DNA from 4 places in the Lysinibacillus sp. JNUCC 51 genome. Region 3 is predicted to be linked to each of the others. Evidence: riboswitches for the same ligand, from Rfam matches in the RefSeq annotation. Region 3 holds a riboswitch; each other region holds the start of a gene.

Region 1 (4,218 bases), 1.7 Mb from region 3:
AAAATTCCTGATCACAAAGAAAATACAAGTTTTGTACTTGTACTTTCTTCGTAATCAGGAATTTCGGTTCCTGGTAGAGACCCCCAAACCATATTATTGGGGTTATACGGAAATATTATTGAATTCATTTATGATTTTTAATAGGATAATAAAAAAATTTCGGATTGTCAACATGGTCCCTACCTTTATCAACAAAACTGCTTCGTTCGTTTAAGTACATTTCTTCAAATAGTTATTTGTTGTTATTAAGAGGAAAAGGTCCTTTTGAGTTTATATTTTGGAGTACCGAATGTCAACATTCATTATTATCCCTTACACCTAATGATCCTTATATCGATAGACCACTCGCCCAAATCCCTTTAAAACCGACTTCCTCTACAACTTTTGCGGAAAGAACGTTATGGATTTCATTAAAAATTCAAGTCTGTCTGAATATATTTTTTAAAAAAAATTCGTCCTTTTTTCAATATCTCCCATCTCCATACTCGACATGTCTATATAACTAAAAGTAATGATTAGTGGGGCAAATATATTAGAAACTAATGATTTTGAAATCAATAAAATGGATGTATTGAGAACAATCATAATAATACTTTTCTAGTGTAGTAGATTTATTATGACTCTAACAGAAAAATAGGAGATATTAGTCACGTTACCAAGTCTCACCCACCCACGCAAGATAAATCTATCTACATACAATAAAGTAACCTCCATAAGTGGAGAGGACTACACTATCAATACAAAAGAAATAAAAATATCTAATTAAATGAGGTGAGTTTATTGAAAAACGGACTTGGAAAATGGGAACAATTCTTACTTTTAAAACAAAATCCTTTAACAACTAACTGCATGCCAGAATCAAAACTTTACAGTCTAGAAAACCTAATCTATTTATTAAATAAGTATGAGTATATTTATGTGAAACATAATAGCACTGGACAAGGAAGAGCAATGTATAAAGTCTACAAAAGAAAAGATGGACACTATTGTTTTAACGGATTTACCATGCAAGGTGAAGAAATAAGTAAATGTGTAGCAGCAATTGAGGATTTCCACCAAGTTCTACATCCATATGAGAAACACGGTAGATTAAGCGGAATTTATATTATACAGGAGGGGGTCAAAAGTCTAACCCCTGATGGGGATTCAATATCCATTCGTGTTCATGTTCAAAATCTAAAGGGAAAATGGGTAATTGGAGGAATTTACGGAAGGCTTGCAACTGAGGATCATGGGATTGTCAATTCAAATCGGGGTTCTCAAGCAATATCGATTGAAGAATTATTATCAGGTTATTTGATGATGGATAATACAAAGAAAGATCAAACAATAGACACTCTAAAAGAAGAATCAATTTTAGCATCTGAAGTAATATCATCCCACTTTCCTAATAGAGAATATGGCATTGATTTTGGAATAAATCTTGAAGGAAAACCTATATTATTTGAAGTAAATACAACGCCAAGCATACGTAGTTTTGCCAAAGTTGATAGAGCGATCTGGAAGAATATTGTTGAGATTAGGAAAATGCAAAATGAAGGTTAAGTTTGAAATGTAGTTATTTTTCATGTTAGTCAATTGCAAGCCCTCAGGAACCTGAATATGCGTACATTAGTTTATTTGGTTATTCGAAGTGTTAAAAGATTCTTTTGATTCACTCTTTTGGAGCAAATGCCAGCGAAGGAAAATTCCTGGAGCATTTTTCCGTTTAATCTAATATATTGACACAAAAATCACTTTGTCGTAGATTTAAAGTAATTGCATAAAAGCATTAGGTGCCCACTGCGGGAGAATAGGGAATAAAGTGAAAAGCTTTAGCGGTCCCACCACTGTAAAAGAGAGTTTCATAGAGAATGCCACTAGCATAGTCTGGGAAGGTTCTATGAAATGTTGAAATTGAGCCAGGAGACCTGCCTAACTGCTTCGGTTATATAGACGATGGAAAAGTCTGTAGTTTATTTGTTATGGAATAAACTACAGGCTTTTTATTTTTTTCTCTAAATCATTCTTCGAGTAACAAGGGCAAAAAAGAAAGGGGAAATTTTCATGCAATTATTACAACAGACGATTCAAAACATTCAAAGTGCTGACCACAAAATGATGGAGCAGGCAAGAGAACGCATAGATGCACTTTGCAAGCCTCCTGGAAGCTTGGGAAGACTAGAGACCCTTGCTGTACAACTATCAGGGATTACAGGAGAACTATTTCCTGAGATTGATAAAAAAGCGATTATTGTCTGTGCCGCAGATCATGGTGTTTGTGATGAAGGGGTGACATCTAATCCACAAAATGTGACGGTCTTTCAAACATTAAATTTTCCAAGAGGAGGGACTGGTGTTTGTGCTGTAGCGAAAATAACAAATGCAAAAATTGTCACGGTAGACGTTGGCGTAAAAGAGGATATTCCGCATGATGCTGGGGTCATCATAAAAAAGATTAAATATGGAACGGACAATATGGCGAAAGGTCCTGCTATGACACGGGAAGAAGCCATTCAATCCATTGAAGTAGGAATTGAAGTAGCTACGGAAGAAATAAACAAGGGGATAAATGTACTCGGGACGGGTGAAATGGGCATTGGAAATACAACACCGAGTGCTGCAATATTATCGGTTCTTCGCGAATGTCATCCCAATGAAGTGACAGGCTTCGGTGCAGGTGTTGGGCCAGGGGGGATAGCACATAAAGTAGAAGTCATTCACAATGCTATTACATTAAACAAACCAAATCGTCATGATGCTATTGATATTCTTGCAAAAGTTGGTGGATTAGAAATAGGCGCTATGGCTGGAGTGATACTTGCCGCAGCTGCGCATCGCAAGCCTGTTGTTATTGATGGCTTTATTTCTACCATTGCTGCTCTTATTGCATACGAACTTGAACCAAACGTAAAAGACTATATAGTTCCTTCACATGCCTCTGAAGAACCAGGTGCAAAAATTGCCGCTGAAATGCTCGGAATTGAACCGATGCTGCAAATGAATATGCGATTAGGTGAAGGCTCAGGTGCAGCATTAGCCTTTCCTATTTTAGATGCAGCATGCTCTATGATGAAAAACATGGCTACATTAGAGGAATCTATGTTGCTGTTGAAAAAGTAACTTTAGTCGCTGCCGTGGATGCACGGTGTTTGTGATAAACAAGAAATTAAATAACAAGCCCAAATATCAGATTTGGGCTTGTTATTATGTAGCAGTATAGCTATGCTCGATTCAACTTCCGTAACGGTAAACGCCATTTCTTCATATATGAAAGTATTCTTAGTACTGTGATCACACCAAATAATACATATAAAAAGATATCCCCTGAGAATTGTTGAAGTCCGATAATAAGCCCGGCTAATGCTGCCCAAACGCCATAGACTTCATCACGAAGAACTAACGGTTGTCGTCTAGCTAACAAATCGCGAACAATTCCACCACCTGACCCTGTTAAGACAGCAGCTACAATAACGGCACTAATAGGCATGTCGAGCTTCACAGCATAGAGAGCACCTTGAATCGCAAATGCCGATAATCCAATAGCATCGGTGAAATTGCCCCAGCGATGCCGGTGCTGAATGAGTCGATGTGGAAATAAGAAAAAAATTGTAATGGCTGCAATGGCGATTTGGAACATCATGTCCTGACCCCACAGTGTTGTTACAGGTAAACCTATGAGTAGATTCCGTATAGCTCCACCACCAAAAGCAGTTACGATACCGAGTATATATACACCGAATAAATCGTATTCTTCCTCCATCGCAATTATTGCCCCGGAAATAGCGAAGGCAATTGTTCCAATGATGCTAAAAAACTCCCAAGCCAACCTTTTCACCCCTTATCTGAATAAATCATTTCTTGTTGTAGATTACATATTAGAAAGCATCGACTTGCGATTTAGAATTATCAGATATCAAATATCTTATTATAGCAGAATTAAATAGATTAAGTTCGTTATTTAGTTTAACGCCAAATGAAAATTTGAAACAAGAAGAATACCCGCGCTTTCAAAAGCAAGCTTTGCAGGCAAGCTCACAAATTGTTAAGATAAGATTTGAACAAATGTGAAATGGAGAATAACATAATGACTTTTACAACCAATTTATCAGAAGAAACACTAGCGTTAGCTGCTAAAATAGAAGAAAAGGTACGCCCTTTTCATGCAAAGGTAGAAGATATGGCGTTCTTCAATCAACAAAAAGTGCTTGCTGCATTCCGAAAGCATCAAGTTAGTGA
Region 2 (4,218 bases), 1.7 Mb from region 3:
GTAGATGTACATTTGTATCTAAATAGTCCTCCATTATCGTTTCCTCAGGTACATCTAAAGCAAGTAAAATAAGTGCACTGCCAATACCTGTTCGATCTTTCCCTACCGCACAATGATGAACAAGCCCTAAATTTTCAGGATGTTGAATCGTTGCCATTAACTTTTTAAACGAGCCATTATTAAAAGGCATTTGTGCATAAAAGTCTCGGAACATCTCTGGGCTTACAACCTTATAAAAATCTTTTCCACCAGTGTTTGTAGGCATCTCAAAAGCATGATTCCCCTTTGCCGGTATTTGAATATACTTGGCATACGGAAATACCGGATTAGGATTATTTTGAGCCTCGTGGTTGTCTCGATAATCAAAAATTGTTTTCACACCTAGCGTTTCAAATAGCTCCTTATCCGCTTTCGTCATTTTACCAAGTGCTGCTGAACGATAAATCAAACCATGCTTAACAGCACGCCCATCTCTCGACTTGTATCCACCCATATCACGAAAATTATGAACTGCTTCAAACGGAACAATCTTTATATCAAACTGTTTCACTCACTGCACCTCTCTCTATTAGCAAGCATTCTTATCTCTATTTTATAGAACAATTCGATATAATACCAATTTTCGCACTAGGAAATGTCATACAGTACTTAGAGCAATCAGGCGATTTATTTGAGCGCTTCTTTATCGAAGCGGAGTAGTTATCCACCTTATCCAATCAAATATGCCTCGGCATATTTGCGTCCAGAGTCGGCTTTGCATTTTCATAAAGAAGTTAAAAAGCTGCCCATAAAGGACAGCTTCAAAATACTTTTTTTCAATATAGACTATTTAAATAACTCAGGGTATGCTGCTTTTGCTATTAACTCAACAGCTTCGCCAATACGTGGACCAGGACGGTTTGAAATATCAGTATCAATATAGTAAACTTCTTTATCTTTAATAGCAGTCATTGAATTCCATCCATCACGAGAAAGGATTTCTGCCGCCGGGTCTTTCATATAGTCTACTGTTGTTAAAATGACATCTGGGTTTTTCGCAATGACATCTTCCTCCGATACCTTCGCCCAGCTTTGGAGGTCAGCAAAAACATTGTTCACATTTGCAGCATTTAAAATCTCTTGCTGGAATGTACCAGAACCAGCTGTATAAATGTCTGGCTTTGGACTAATTTCTAAATAGATATTTTTTGGTTCTTTCACATCTTTAACTTTCGCTTGGACATCTGCAATTTTACCTTTAATATCTTCATTTAACTTGTCGCCCTTATCTTTGATTCCCATAACCGTTGCGATTTGTTGGATATCCCCGTAAACATCATCAAATGATTTAGCTGATTGAATAGCAAACACTTTAATACCAGAATCTTCGAGACCTTTTAATGCATTTAAATTTTCATCATCTTTGACACCAGTTGTATAGGCAATAACGACATCTGGCTTTAACGCTAAAATACGCTCACTGTTGAATTTTGTAGAATCAGAAACACGCTCAATTTTTTGCGCTTCTTCTGGATACGAATCATACTTAGTTGCACCAACGATTTTATCACCAACACCTAGAGAAAATAAAATTTCTGTATTACTCGGTTGTAATGAAACAATAGTTTTAGGTACAGCAGCAAACTCTACTTCTACACCACGGTCATCCTTAACTTTATAGCTAGTTTTCTCAACTTGTTGATCTTCCTTAGAAACAGTCTCTTTATTTGTATCCTCTTTCGTGCCACAGCCAACTAATACGAGTGCCAGCATCAACACAGAAAGCCATTGTAGTTTGAACATTTTCTTCATTTCATTGATTCTCCTTTTTCTTCTTCATCGGGTACGACTTACTAATAAACGGTATTTCAGCAATACCAGCATACTGATTCATATAGACAGCCATTACAAAAAATACATTGGCTAGCAATCCTAAATAATCAAAGAGAATAGCTGGTACTTCGCGTTCTTCAGATACTTTGTGCAAAACACGGTATGATTTTTTCGCCTCACTACGACATAAATGCAATGCAGAAGCTGCCTCTGTTCCTTGAGGTAATACAAAGTTTTGTATTTCCTCTTTAACATGACTAACATAGAAATCATAGCGATCACTAAGCCAAGTCAAATCATCTTCGGTTACAGCTAATTTGCCTCGGACTGAGCCATTTACATGGTAAGCCATTGGTAAAATGGCTAGTAAATCATCTGCTACTACCTCTACCGTCTCCTTTTTTACCGCCGCCAAAGCGACCCCAATATGTGTTGTAAGGCTATCCGTTCGAATTTCAAAATCAACTGTTGATGCCTTTTCACGCATAAATGGATAACAAGAATAACGCGCATCTTTTTTCAAATCTAAGTCCCCGCTTTCCTTCGTGAAAAATTCTTACTTCATTCACACCCTTCCTAGGATTTCTTCAGGTAAATTATAAGTGTACATAAAAAAACGCTGTTCCCACTCATAAGGAAACAACGAAAATAACATAAATAGTGTCGTAGCAGACACGATATAGCCTATGTAATTGCCGCATATTCTCCTAGCTTCCGAAGAGTTATCATACGTTCAAACAAAGGTCGGTCTCCTGGCTTGTACAGTTCACAACATTCAATCACATTGTGAGTCATAAAAAACCTGCCCATCAGACAATTCGACAGTGGTATATCTTTATGAGTCCTGTACTTACAGTTGCGGAAACAGCTTCGGTTTTTCACCGAATTCCCGATTATGCTATAGTTCAGCACCCTTATTCTGCAAGAATTATTCACTTGTTAAGCAGTTTAACATAGATTAATAGGAAAAAATAGCTGTGGAATTAGAATAAACAAATACGTTGGATAAAAATCAAGCAGGTATTACCTTATGCACTCGGGTGATCTCATTGCCCACAAGGGTATTTCTCATGCTTGTGTAGGGATTTCTTATACTTTTAGATTGATGTTATAAAGGCTATCTCTCACCGAGAGAATTTGCGCAAAAAAACAGCTTTTTTTAACGGATGGCATTCTTATATTTCTTTTTGTATTTAACATCTTCTTCTTCTTCAATTAAACGCCGTGCAATCTCTAGTAGTTTCGGGTCTTTCGTTGCATCGAATAGCTTTTTAAAAGATACAATAATATCATAGCGAATCAACTTCGGGTGCTTTTCGTCTAAGCATATTTGAAATCTTTTCGCCAAATATGATACGACTAAATCTCTTTGTACCTGCCCTGCTAAACCTATTCTCCAAATTGCCTGCAAAGTACGCCTTGCAGTTTCTGTTTTTTCATCATACGTTACTGCCCAAATCTTTAAAAAGTCCTCTAATACTCTTTCTTCAGGATCACTTTTTGCAGCCAACGCGCATAAAAATTGTGCAGCACTTGCACGCACATGTCCATTTTTGTATGTAAGAGCCTGAACAAGTTGTTCCCAAACTGAATATGTCCAATCAACTGGTTCCTGCATAATTTTCATCAGTTCTTCGTATGATTTGTATTGCATATCACGGTCACGCTCTGTTAAATTACTAAAAAGTTGCAAAATCTCTTTTTCCATGATTCATCCCTACCTTTATTGTTTCAGAACGTAAAAAAATGGCGAACTTATAGGTGTTGTCTTAATTTATATAGTTGGTTACTTTACTACTATTAAATTAAAGTCACAAATAACTTTATTTCCAACAAAGATCCCTAATTGTATATCTCAAAATTATCAGAAATGAGGATCACTATGCAAGGAAACATTTCTTTCGACTATTAAAGACAAATTTTACGTGTTAGCTTTATGATTGGAATTGACAAGGAAAATACGCCATAATGACGACAATCATTTTATAAATAAATGTTGTGATCCCTTTCCTCGGCTCCACTTTAGTAAACGGGACTATAATAGTAAATATATCCACCTGTGTAAATTTATTCATCACAGATGTTATTTTACTCATTATTCACCGAGTAGTCGAGCCTAAATTAATAGATAACTATAGATTGGTTTACTCGGAGGATCTTAAATACCATCAAAAAAAAAGTCATCTTTGTAATTTTTCTTTTACAAAGATGACTTTTTTGCTATTTAAATCGTCTATATAATAGTAAGGCTTACTGAATACGACCGAAGCCTACTAAATATTGATTCCACCAATCAAGTGATTCAATGACAACACCTTTATTTTGAGCGTCGATCATCATGTTGTTTCCTAAGTAAATACCTACATGCGCTACGCCTGAACCATAGCTGAAGAATACTAGGTCACC
Region 3 (4,218 bases):
AATAGAAATTAAAATTGATACTAAACTTGATAGTAAAAAAAATCCAGGTAGCAATAGTAATTTTGCATAATACTTTGTAGGAATTTTTGCGCCGATAATGATAAAAGCACTCATCACAATAAATGTAATGAGTGAAATTCGTTCATCTCTCATGATAAGCGACAATAAAAGTAGTCCAAGGGAGAACGTCATTTTTTCTAACGGATGAACAGACGCTAGTTTATTCAAATAAGCATACTTATCAATGAGTAACATCTCTTAACCCTCTTTATGTTTGCCGCGCATTAAGCCGATGAAATAGCCGATAAATCCAGCTCCGATAGCAGCTTGAAGTGCGAATAATAAGCTTTCAATTTCACCACTGGGTGGCTCCCATAAGCTTTCAAACCATGGCTCGTAGCTTGCATCTATTTCACTAATCGCAGCTTCCGCTTCGCCATCAGCACCTCCGAATTCTGCACCTTTTTGAATAAATAGGGGAACGATTGCTAATAACACAACAATTGCTAAAAGCAGTAAGTTTTTTTTCATTTTTAGTGAGCCTCCTTTGCTGAAAAAACACGTAGAGCTTTTAATTCACTGACATTGTATTTTTTCAGGAAGTTCATAACGACCACTGTTAAAATTCCTTCACTAACAGCAAGAGGAATTTGCGTTAATGCAAAAATACCTGCAAACTTTGTGAATGAAGCCATAAAGCCTCCGACCTCAGAAGGGAAGGCAAGTGCTAATTGCACAGAAGTGACAACATATGTACCTAAGTCACCAAGCATTGCTGCTAAAAAGACAGCGATGGAAAATGATAGCCCCATTTTTAGTGAGCCCTTAAATACATAGTAAGCGATAATAGGGCCCATAATGGCCATGGAAAAGGCATTAGCTCCTAAAGTTGTAAGCCCACCATGTGCTAAAAGTAAAGCTTGGAATAATAATACGATTGTCCCGATAACACTCATCGCTAATGGTCCAAAAAGAACTGTTCCAAGCCCAACTCCTGTCGGATGTGAGCAACTTCCCGTTACAGAAGGAATTTTTAAAGCTGATAGCACAAAGGCAAAGGCACCCGATAGACCTAATATCATTTTTGTTTCAGGATTTTCATCGATGGTTTTACGAATAGAACGTAATCCTAAAATAATAAAAGGAATCGATATGACCCACCAAAAAATCGCCCATTCAATTGGCAAAAAGCCCTCCATAATATGCATCGCAAATGCACGATTTGGTACGAATAAAAATGCCAATAAGAAATAACTAAGCTTCCAACCTGAGAATTTCAAAAATCTCTCCTCCTCAATAAATTATTTCGAATTAGCGTGCGAAAATAAAAAAGCACTTCTCCATTTGCGGAAAAATGCATAGCTGAAAAAATGCAAATAAAATTATAATTTGCTAAGCCGCACACCCATCCTCGTAGGTTGAAACGATCACATATTTTTCGGCAGGTCTCCTGGCTTTAGTTCAACGTTTTATAGGCCTTCCCATCCTTTGGACAGTGACATTATCATAAAACTCCCTAGTACAGTGGCGGGACCGCGCCGGACTTGAACCGGCTTCCCTTTTAAGCGAAATGATGAACAATTCGCACCGAAAAAAGATGAAGTTGTGAGATTTCACGACAAAGTGTAACATGATTTTCCATAAATATGCTATACTTTTTATGAAAATATTTTTAATTGAGTTTCTATGTCGAAAATTCGGATAAATCTAAAATGAATATCACATCTTTCTAAAAAAATTAATGAAAATGTCACAAATTTAGAAAGAAATATTGAAATTTTAAAAAAATGAGCTATGATAGAAACAGTTTTCAATTAGATAAATTCATATAAAACATCCATAAGTGCTTGAATATTTTCAAGATAATAGGGAAATCGGTGAAAATCCGATACAGCCCCCGCTACTGTAATAGCTGATGAAATCGCGGATGCCACTAGTGAAAGCTAGGAAGGCGCGAAAGTAAAAGGAAGCTTAAGTCAGGAAACCTGCTTATGTGATGATGCATGCAAACTTTTCGGAGGGAGAAGTTGAAGCGAGAGCGAGTACCTGTAAATATTCGTTTTTATTTGGCTTCTACTAAACCTTTACTCTTCGTCTAGAGTAAAGGTTTTTTTTTTTCCAAAAAGCAAATGAGGGGAGTAAAACTATGACAACTTGGAATTTAGAGGGGATGAAAACACATCTTTTTATTTGTAATGGCAGTAGCTGTATGAAAAAAGATGCTGAGGACATTACACTGGCAATCCGTGATGAAATACAGTTACTAGCGCTTGATAAAGAAATACATACGACAAGGACCCGCTGTAATGGCAGATGTAAGGATGCTTGTGTTGTCATTGCTTATCCTCAAGGGAATTGGTACCGAGTACCGACAATGGAGCATGCGAGAGCGCTCGTACAAGATTTAAATCATGAAGTGTTACATAATGAGCATGTTTTTACATTGCGTGAAGGTTCGTTACAGCGTACAGCGCAAACAACAGCCATAAAAGGCATTGAAAAGGTGAAAGAGGGGTAGCAGAATGGCGCAAAAAGGTAAGATTTTCGTAGTTGGCTTTGGCCCTGGAGACTTTAAACATATTACTACTCGCGCTGTGGAGGCACTACAACAAAGTGATATGATCATAGGCTATAAAACTTATGTAGAACTTATTCAGGATTTAGTTAGTGCAAAGTCAATTATTAGTACTGGTATGACAGAGGAAGTTTCACGTGCACAGGAAGCGGTACGTCAAGCGGAGGCTGGAAGTATCGTATCGGTCATTTCTAGTGGAGATGCCGGGGTTTATGGAATGGCTGGATTAGTGTATGAGGTATTAATCGAGCTAGGCTGGACAGAAGCAACTGGTATCGAGGTAGAAATTGTTCCTGGTATTTCAGCTATTAATTCCTGTGCAAGTTTACTAGGTGCTCCCATTATGCATGACGCTTGTACCATTAGTCTAAGTGATCACTTAACACCTTGGAATTTAATTGCAAAACGAGTGGAAGCGGCAGCTATGGCGGATTTTGTTATTGCTCTTTATAACCCGAAGAGTGGGCGTCGTACGAGACAAATCGTTGAGGCACAACGAATTTTATTAGAATATCGTTCACCAGATACGCCGGTTGGACTTGTGAAAAGCGCGTATCGTGACCGTCAGGAAATTACGATGACTACTTTAGCAGAAATGCTTGAACACGATATTGGCATGTTAACGACAGTTATTATCGGGAATTCAACAACATTCTTCTACGACAATAAAATGATTACCCCACGTGGTTATCAGCGTAAATATACACTTGGTGAAGAAAAACAACCGTTACGACCACATCAACGACTTAAGGAAGAAAATGAACCATGGGCAATGAATCAAGAAACAGGAGCAGCGAGTAATGATTTTGCGACAGATCCTAATGCCAATCGAATTAAGCCCAGTTTAGCCATCAGACCACAATCAAAGCCTAAGAAATCATCACTGGAAATGGCGACAGCTGCACTTGCTATGGTGAAGGGAACAAGCGCGGTGAAAGTTACACCTAAGCGTGTTCAACAAAAAATCGAATCCATTTTTGAATTAGCGGTTAGTCCTGGGGTAGCCAATAAGTTCTTTACTCCTCAACAAATGATGACGTTAGCTGAGGTAGTTGGCGAGGAAGGGACGATGGAGTATACACCAGACCATCAGATTCATTTGAAAATTCCTACGTCTGATCCTGAAGAGGCTACAGCAAAGCTTCGTGAAGTTGGCTTTTTACTAGCACCACTTGGTGATGTGTTATCGTTAAAAGCTTGTGACTTCTGTTATGGAGAAAAGTACGATTCGATTCCGTATGCAGAAGAGATTCAAGCAAAGCTTGGTGGGATGTCGTTACCGAAAACATTAAATATTGGCTTTAACGGCTGCGGTATGGCGTGTTATCGAGCAGTATTCGATGATATTGGAATTGTTTATCGTAAAAGTAAATTTGATGTTTTTATTGGTGCTAAGCCGGTTGGTCGTACAGCACATGCTGCCCAGCCAGTTGTGGAGGGGTTAGAGCCTGAACAGCTCATACCACTTATCACTGACATTATCGAAGAATATAAAGCAAATGCGCATCCAAATGAACGTTTGTTTAAATACTTCAAGCGTGTGAAAAAGATTCTACATTTCACGTATCAGGATATGTCTTCAAAAATAAAAGTAGAGCCAGCTCCATGCGGCGACTAGTGAGGAGTAATGAGATGAAAGCAAT
Region 4 (4,218 bases), 530 kb from region 3:
ACAATATCCAATGAGCGTTGCTGAAACTGCTTCAACGTTTTCAGAGATGATTATATTAGATGCAGCAATGCAAAAAGCTAAATCTACTAACGAAAAATTATTTTTACTTGATGAGAAATTAAAGCGTAGTGTCATGAATTTCATGAATATTCATTCTAGGTTTTTATTTGAAATGAAATTTTATGAAGAACGTAAAGAAGGAATTGTTTCATCTTCACGCTTAAACGAAATTATGCAAGAAGCAATAGATGAAGGATATGATGGTTCTCTTGATAATCCTTCACTGCATTCATGGATATGGACACCACATTATTATATTACACAATCTCCTTTTTATAATTTTCCATATTCATTCGGATATTTGTTTGCATTGAGTTTATTTGCAAAGGCAAAAGAAAAAGGTAAAGAATTCGAAAGATGTTATTTGAATTTGCTTCGCGATTCAGGGAGTATGTGCACAGAAGATTTAGTGATGAAACATTTAGGTGAAGATATCACTTCGGAAGCATTTTGGATAAAAGGAATTGAATTATGCATTAAAGATGTGGATGAATTTATCAAATTAAGTAGTGAGTGTAACATTATTTAAAGATAACGAAACCTTAATGATAAAGAAAATAAACCACCTTCATTAGTAAGTAGACTTTCCTGGTGGACTTATTGAATATGGTGAAAACATTATCTCGATGGTACTGGTGTTCATAGTATATTAAAGATTAAATTTCGAGATAAATAACGCTGCCTGGTCTGTGAGGTGTAATCAAAAAGAATACGCTATTTTGATCAATCTAACGGCATTTTATTTGTTAAGAAGAGTGGTGATAAAGTGGAATTGATATTTATTCGTCATGGCCAAGGTGAACACACACTAGCTTTTCCAAATAGCTTGCAAGTAAATAATCCTTCATTAACAGCATTAGGAATAAGTCAAGCGAAGTTGTTAAGGAAAAAGTTCACCTTAACGGAAGAAGATATTATATTTATTAGTCCTCTTAAAAGAACGCTGGAAACTGCACTAATTTGGACTTCGCATGTTGATTGTCGTAAGATAGTAAGCCCATTTGTTTCCCCACGAATATTTCCTTTCCACCCAAATGGAAAAACATTGCCTTGTGATAAAATCATTAATTTAGAAACAATCAAAAAGGATTATCCGAATCTAGAAATCGATATGAATGTGCCTCCTGATTTGTGGTCAGATGGTATAAATACTATGCCAGATAGTGATTTCAATAACATTGCACAACAATTTATTGCAAATTTGAAGTTATTGAAAAAAGATAAGATTTTTATAGTTTCACACGATGGTACTATCACTTCATATCGTCAATTGATTTCTGGCCAAACGTTATCCAGAAGGGACTTTCCTGATGAAACAGGATGGTTTCAAATTAATGTTGACTAATAACTATTACATTGTAATGAAAACAGGAGCTATTATTGAGAAATGGCGCAGGGAATAAAGTTTGATAAAAAGGGTCACGGGTTCATTAATTTTCGACCGGGCGAATGTAAATCCATGATACCTAGGTTTTACAGAGTTTATTGGCGTGCAAATCCGATATCTAGGGCTGGAGGGGTTGCAGCGAATTTTAACCGAAACCTCGTGGGTTATAGAAGATTCCCATGAAATTGATAAAGATCTATATTCTGTTTTCATTGAAGAAAGCTGAAGTCAAACAAGGCCAGGTTTAAGCTCCTGGCCTTGTTATGTTAGTCATTATTTATTTTGTGAATTTTATTATATTCAGAAAATAAAATTGACGCGAACATTAGAGCATGTTATGTTTAATACTAATTTCATAGCAATCATTACAAGTTTGAGTGAGATAACTTTCATTCAATTAAAAGGAAAATGGGTGTAAATCCCATGCTGTCCCGCAGCTGTAAATGAGGAGTTTTGTTTCGATTACCACTGAGTGATTACTTGGGAAGGTGAAGCAAAATCATGATTCATGAGCCAGAATGCCTGCTTGTAAAGAGATTCATTGATGATCTACGAAAGATAGGGAGATGGATGGGAGTTTACTCATAGTAAGTTATTCTGTCCTTATTCTTTTGAAATAAGGTTTTTTTTATGCCTTCTTTTAATAAGTAGATTCGTGCACCGCAAACAACGATAGGAGACAGAAAATGAGATTGACTAAGTATTTACTTCCTTTCATGCTTGTTTTGATCTTCAGTTTACTCACTGGCTGTACAAGCACTGATCATGAAAAGGGAGAGACAGCATCGAAACAACAGACAGACGAAAAAATGATAACGATTGGGTGGCCATTAGATGTAGGTCCATTAAATCCCCATACATATTTACCAAATCAAATGACAGCACAAGCAATGGTCTATGAATCATTGGTTGAATATAACGATGACGGAACAATTACGCCGAAACTAGCGGAAAGTTGGGACATCTCAGAGGATAAAACCTCTTATGTTTTCCATTTGAGAAAAGATGTTAAGTATTCTGATGGAACGGCTTTTAATGCAGACAATGTGATTCGTAACTTTAATGCAGTTTTAGCTAATCGTGATATGCATTCTTGGATGGGCATGGTCAATCATATTAAAGACGTTGTGAAAGTGGATGACTTTACAATTCGTTTGCAATTGGATGAACCCTATTACCCTGTATTAAACGAACTTGCCTTCGTAAGACCGTTCCGTTTTTTAGGGGAAAATGGATTCCCTAAAGGTGATACGACACAAGATTCAATCAAAGCACCAATTGGGACAGGCCCATGGGTATTAACAGAATACAAAAAGGATGAATATGCTTTATTTAGTCGAAACGAAAACTACTGGGGTGAAAAACCTCTTGTAGATAAAATAAAAGTAAAAATTATTCCTGATTCAGAATCTATTTCGTTAGCATTTGAAAACGAAGAATTAGATTTAATATATGGTCGTGGCATCATTAGTTTAGATAACTATACGTATTTAAAAGATAGTGGAAAATATAAAACCGCTACGTCTGAACCTTTGTCTACGCGAGCGCTGCTTTTTAATACACAGTCTGGACCATTGGCAGAATTAAAGGTACGTCAAGCGATTCAATATGCAATCAATAAGGAGCAAATGGTTGACAGTATTACACATGGTACAGAAAAAGTTGCCCATACACTATTTTGGGATGCTATACCATATGCCAATATTGATTTAGCTCCAATTTTATATAATCCGAAAAAAGCGCAGCAATTTCTTGATGAAGCGGGATGGACGCTACAAAAGGGTGAAAAAATTCGCTCTAAAGACGGACAACCACTAACATTAGATTTAATCTACATTGCAACAGATGCGATTCAAAAACCAATGGCGGAACTCATGCAAGGTGAACTAGCAAAAATAGGGGTACAGTTGAATTTAGAAGGCGCAGATGTGATGGTGGGTCTTCAAAAATTAATGGATAATCAAGTCGATATTAATTTCTGGCGTACAAATGGACCACCAACAGATCCACATAGCTTTGCTAATGAATCAGCTACACCAAACGCTAATGGTGTCTATGAAGCGAAATTAGGCTTACCAAATGCCAAAGAAATCGATAACAAAATTCATCAATTATTAGTAGGTACAGATGAAAAAGAGAGAGTGCAACTTTATACGGATATTTTAACCATGTTCCATGACCAAGCACTATTCTATCCTATATCTTACGAAACTAATAGCGTGATTTATCAGCCATATATGAAGGATTTTGCTCCACGTGCATCTGAATACGATATTCCATTTGCACAAATGGAGAAAGAAAAATAACTGTAAAAGAGAGAGTATGTCGATAAAAGACAACTCTCTCTTTATCATAGGATTGATTAGGAAGTGACAGCATGTATGAATCGACATGGATGTTTTGTTTAAAAAGAATTTTAACATTACCGTTTGTACTATTGGGTGTATCCATCCTGACCTTTGTATTTATTCGTTTCGTCCCAGTAGAACCTGCTGAGGTCATTCTTAGATTAGCAAGAGTTGCACCAACAGCAGAAGCCATTCAAACTTTACGAGAAGAACTTGGAACAGACAAACCTTTTTTTATTCAATATTTGCTATGGATAAAAGGCGTTTTGCATTTAGATTTTGGTACATCTTTTGTAAGTAAATTACCTGTAGCACATGAGCTATTCGCTAAAATACCCGCAACCATTGAATTAGCAGTTGCTGCATTTGTCTTGATTTTAGGAATAAGTATGCCATTAGGAATAATAAGTGCATTGTATAAGC

The links. Region 3 has a riboswitch for cobalamin ahead of JNUCC51_RS21545 ((2Fe-2S) ferredoxin domain-containing protein). Riboswitches for the same ligand answer to the same signal wherever they lie in the genome.
Region 1: another riboswitch for cobalamin. It lies ahead of cobT (nicotinate-nucleotide--dimethylbenzimidazole phosphoribosyltransferase); the one in region 3 lies ahead of JNUCC51_RS21545 ((2Fe-2S) ferredoxin domain-containing protein).
Region 2: another riboswitch for cobalamin. It lies ahead of JNUCC51_RS13635 (ATP:cob(I)alamin adenosyltransferase); the one in region 3 lies ahead of JNUCC51_RS21545 ((2Fe-2S) ferredoxin domain-containing protein).
Region 4: another riboswitch for cobalamin. It lies ahead of nikA (nickel ABC transporter substrate-binding protein); the one in region 3 lies ahead of JNUCC51_RS21545 ((2Fe-2S) ferredoxin domain-containing protein).

The regions. Positions count from the first base shown of each region.
Region 1 is NZ_CP065545.1:1,095,200-1,099,417, reverse strand. Features, by position in the region: purine riboswitch at 32-130, opposite strand; gene JNUCC51_RS05700 (YheC/YheD family protein) at 781-1,545, shown strand; cobalamin riboswitch at 1,757-1,932, shown strand; gene cobT (nicotinate-nucleotide--dimethylbenzimidazole phosphoribosyltransferase) at 2,047-3,102, shown strand; gene JNUCC51_RS05690 (trimeric intracellular cation channel family protein) at 3,203-3,808, opposite strand; gene JNUCC51_RS05685 (methionine gamma-lyase family protein) at 4,067-4,218, shown strand, end outside.
Region 2 is NZ_CP065545.1:2,809,166-2,813,383, reverse strand. Features, by position in the region: gene JNUCC51_RS13645 (tyrosine-protein phosphatase) at 1-550, opposite strand, end outside; gene JNUCC51_RS13640 (ABC transporter substrate-binding protein) at 826-1,791, opposite strand; gene JNUCC51_RS13635 (ATP:cob(I)alamin adenosyltransferase) at 1,793-2,335, opposite strand; cobalamin riboswitch at 2,538-2,744, opposite strand; gene JNUCC51_RS13630 (hypothetical protein) at 2,972-3,520, opposite strand; gene JNUCC51_RS13625 (C40 family peptidase) at 4,063-4,218, opposite strand, start outside.
Region 3 is NZ_CP065545.1:4,472,270-4,476,487, forward strand. Features, by position in the region: gene cbiQ (cobalt ECF transporter T component CbiQ) at 1-255, opposite strand, end outside; gene JNUCC51_RS21535 (energy-coupling factor ABC transporter substrate-binding protein) at 259-531, opposite strand; gene JNUCC51_RS21540 (energy-coupling factor ABC transporter permease) at 534-1,280, opposite strand; cobalamin riboswitch at 1,424-1,607, opposite strand; cobalamin riboswitch at 1,825-2,008, shown strand; gene JNUCC51_RS21545 ((2Fe-2S) ferredoxin domain-containing protein) at 2,147-2,518, shown strand; gene cobJ (precorrin-3B C(17)-methyltransferase) at 2,523-4,193, shown strand; gene JNUCC51_RS21555 (sirohydrochlorin chelatase) at 4,208-4,218, shown strand, end outside.
Region 4 is NZ_CP065545.1:5,001,672-5,005,889, reverse strand. Features, by position in the region: gene JNUCC51_RS24210 (M3 family oligoendopeptidase) at 1-589, shown strand, start outside; gene JNUCC51_RS24205 (histidine phosphatase family protein) at 827-1,405, shown strand; cobalamin riboswitch at 1,800-1,991, shown strand; gene nikA (nickel ABC transporter substrate-binding protein) at 2,134-3,753, shown strand; gene nikB (nickel ABC transporter permease) at 3,825-4,218, shown strand, end outside.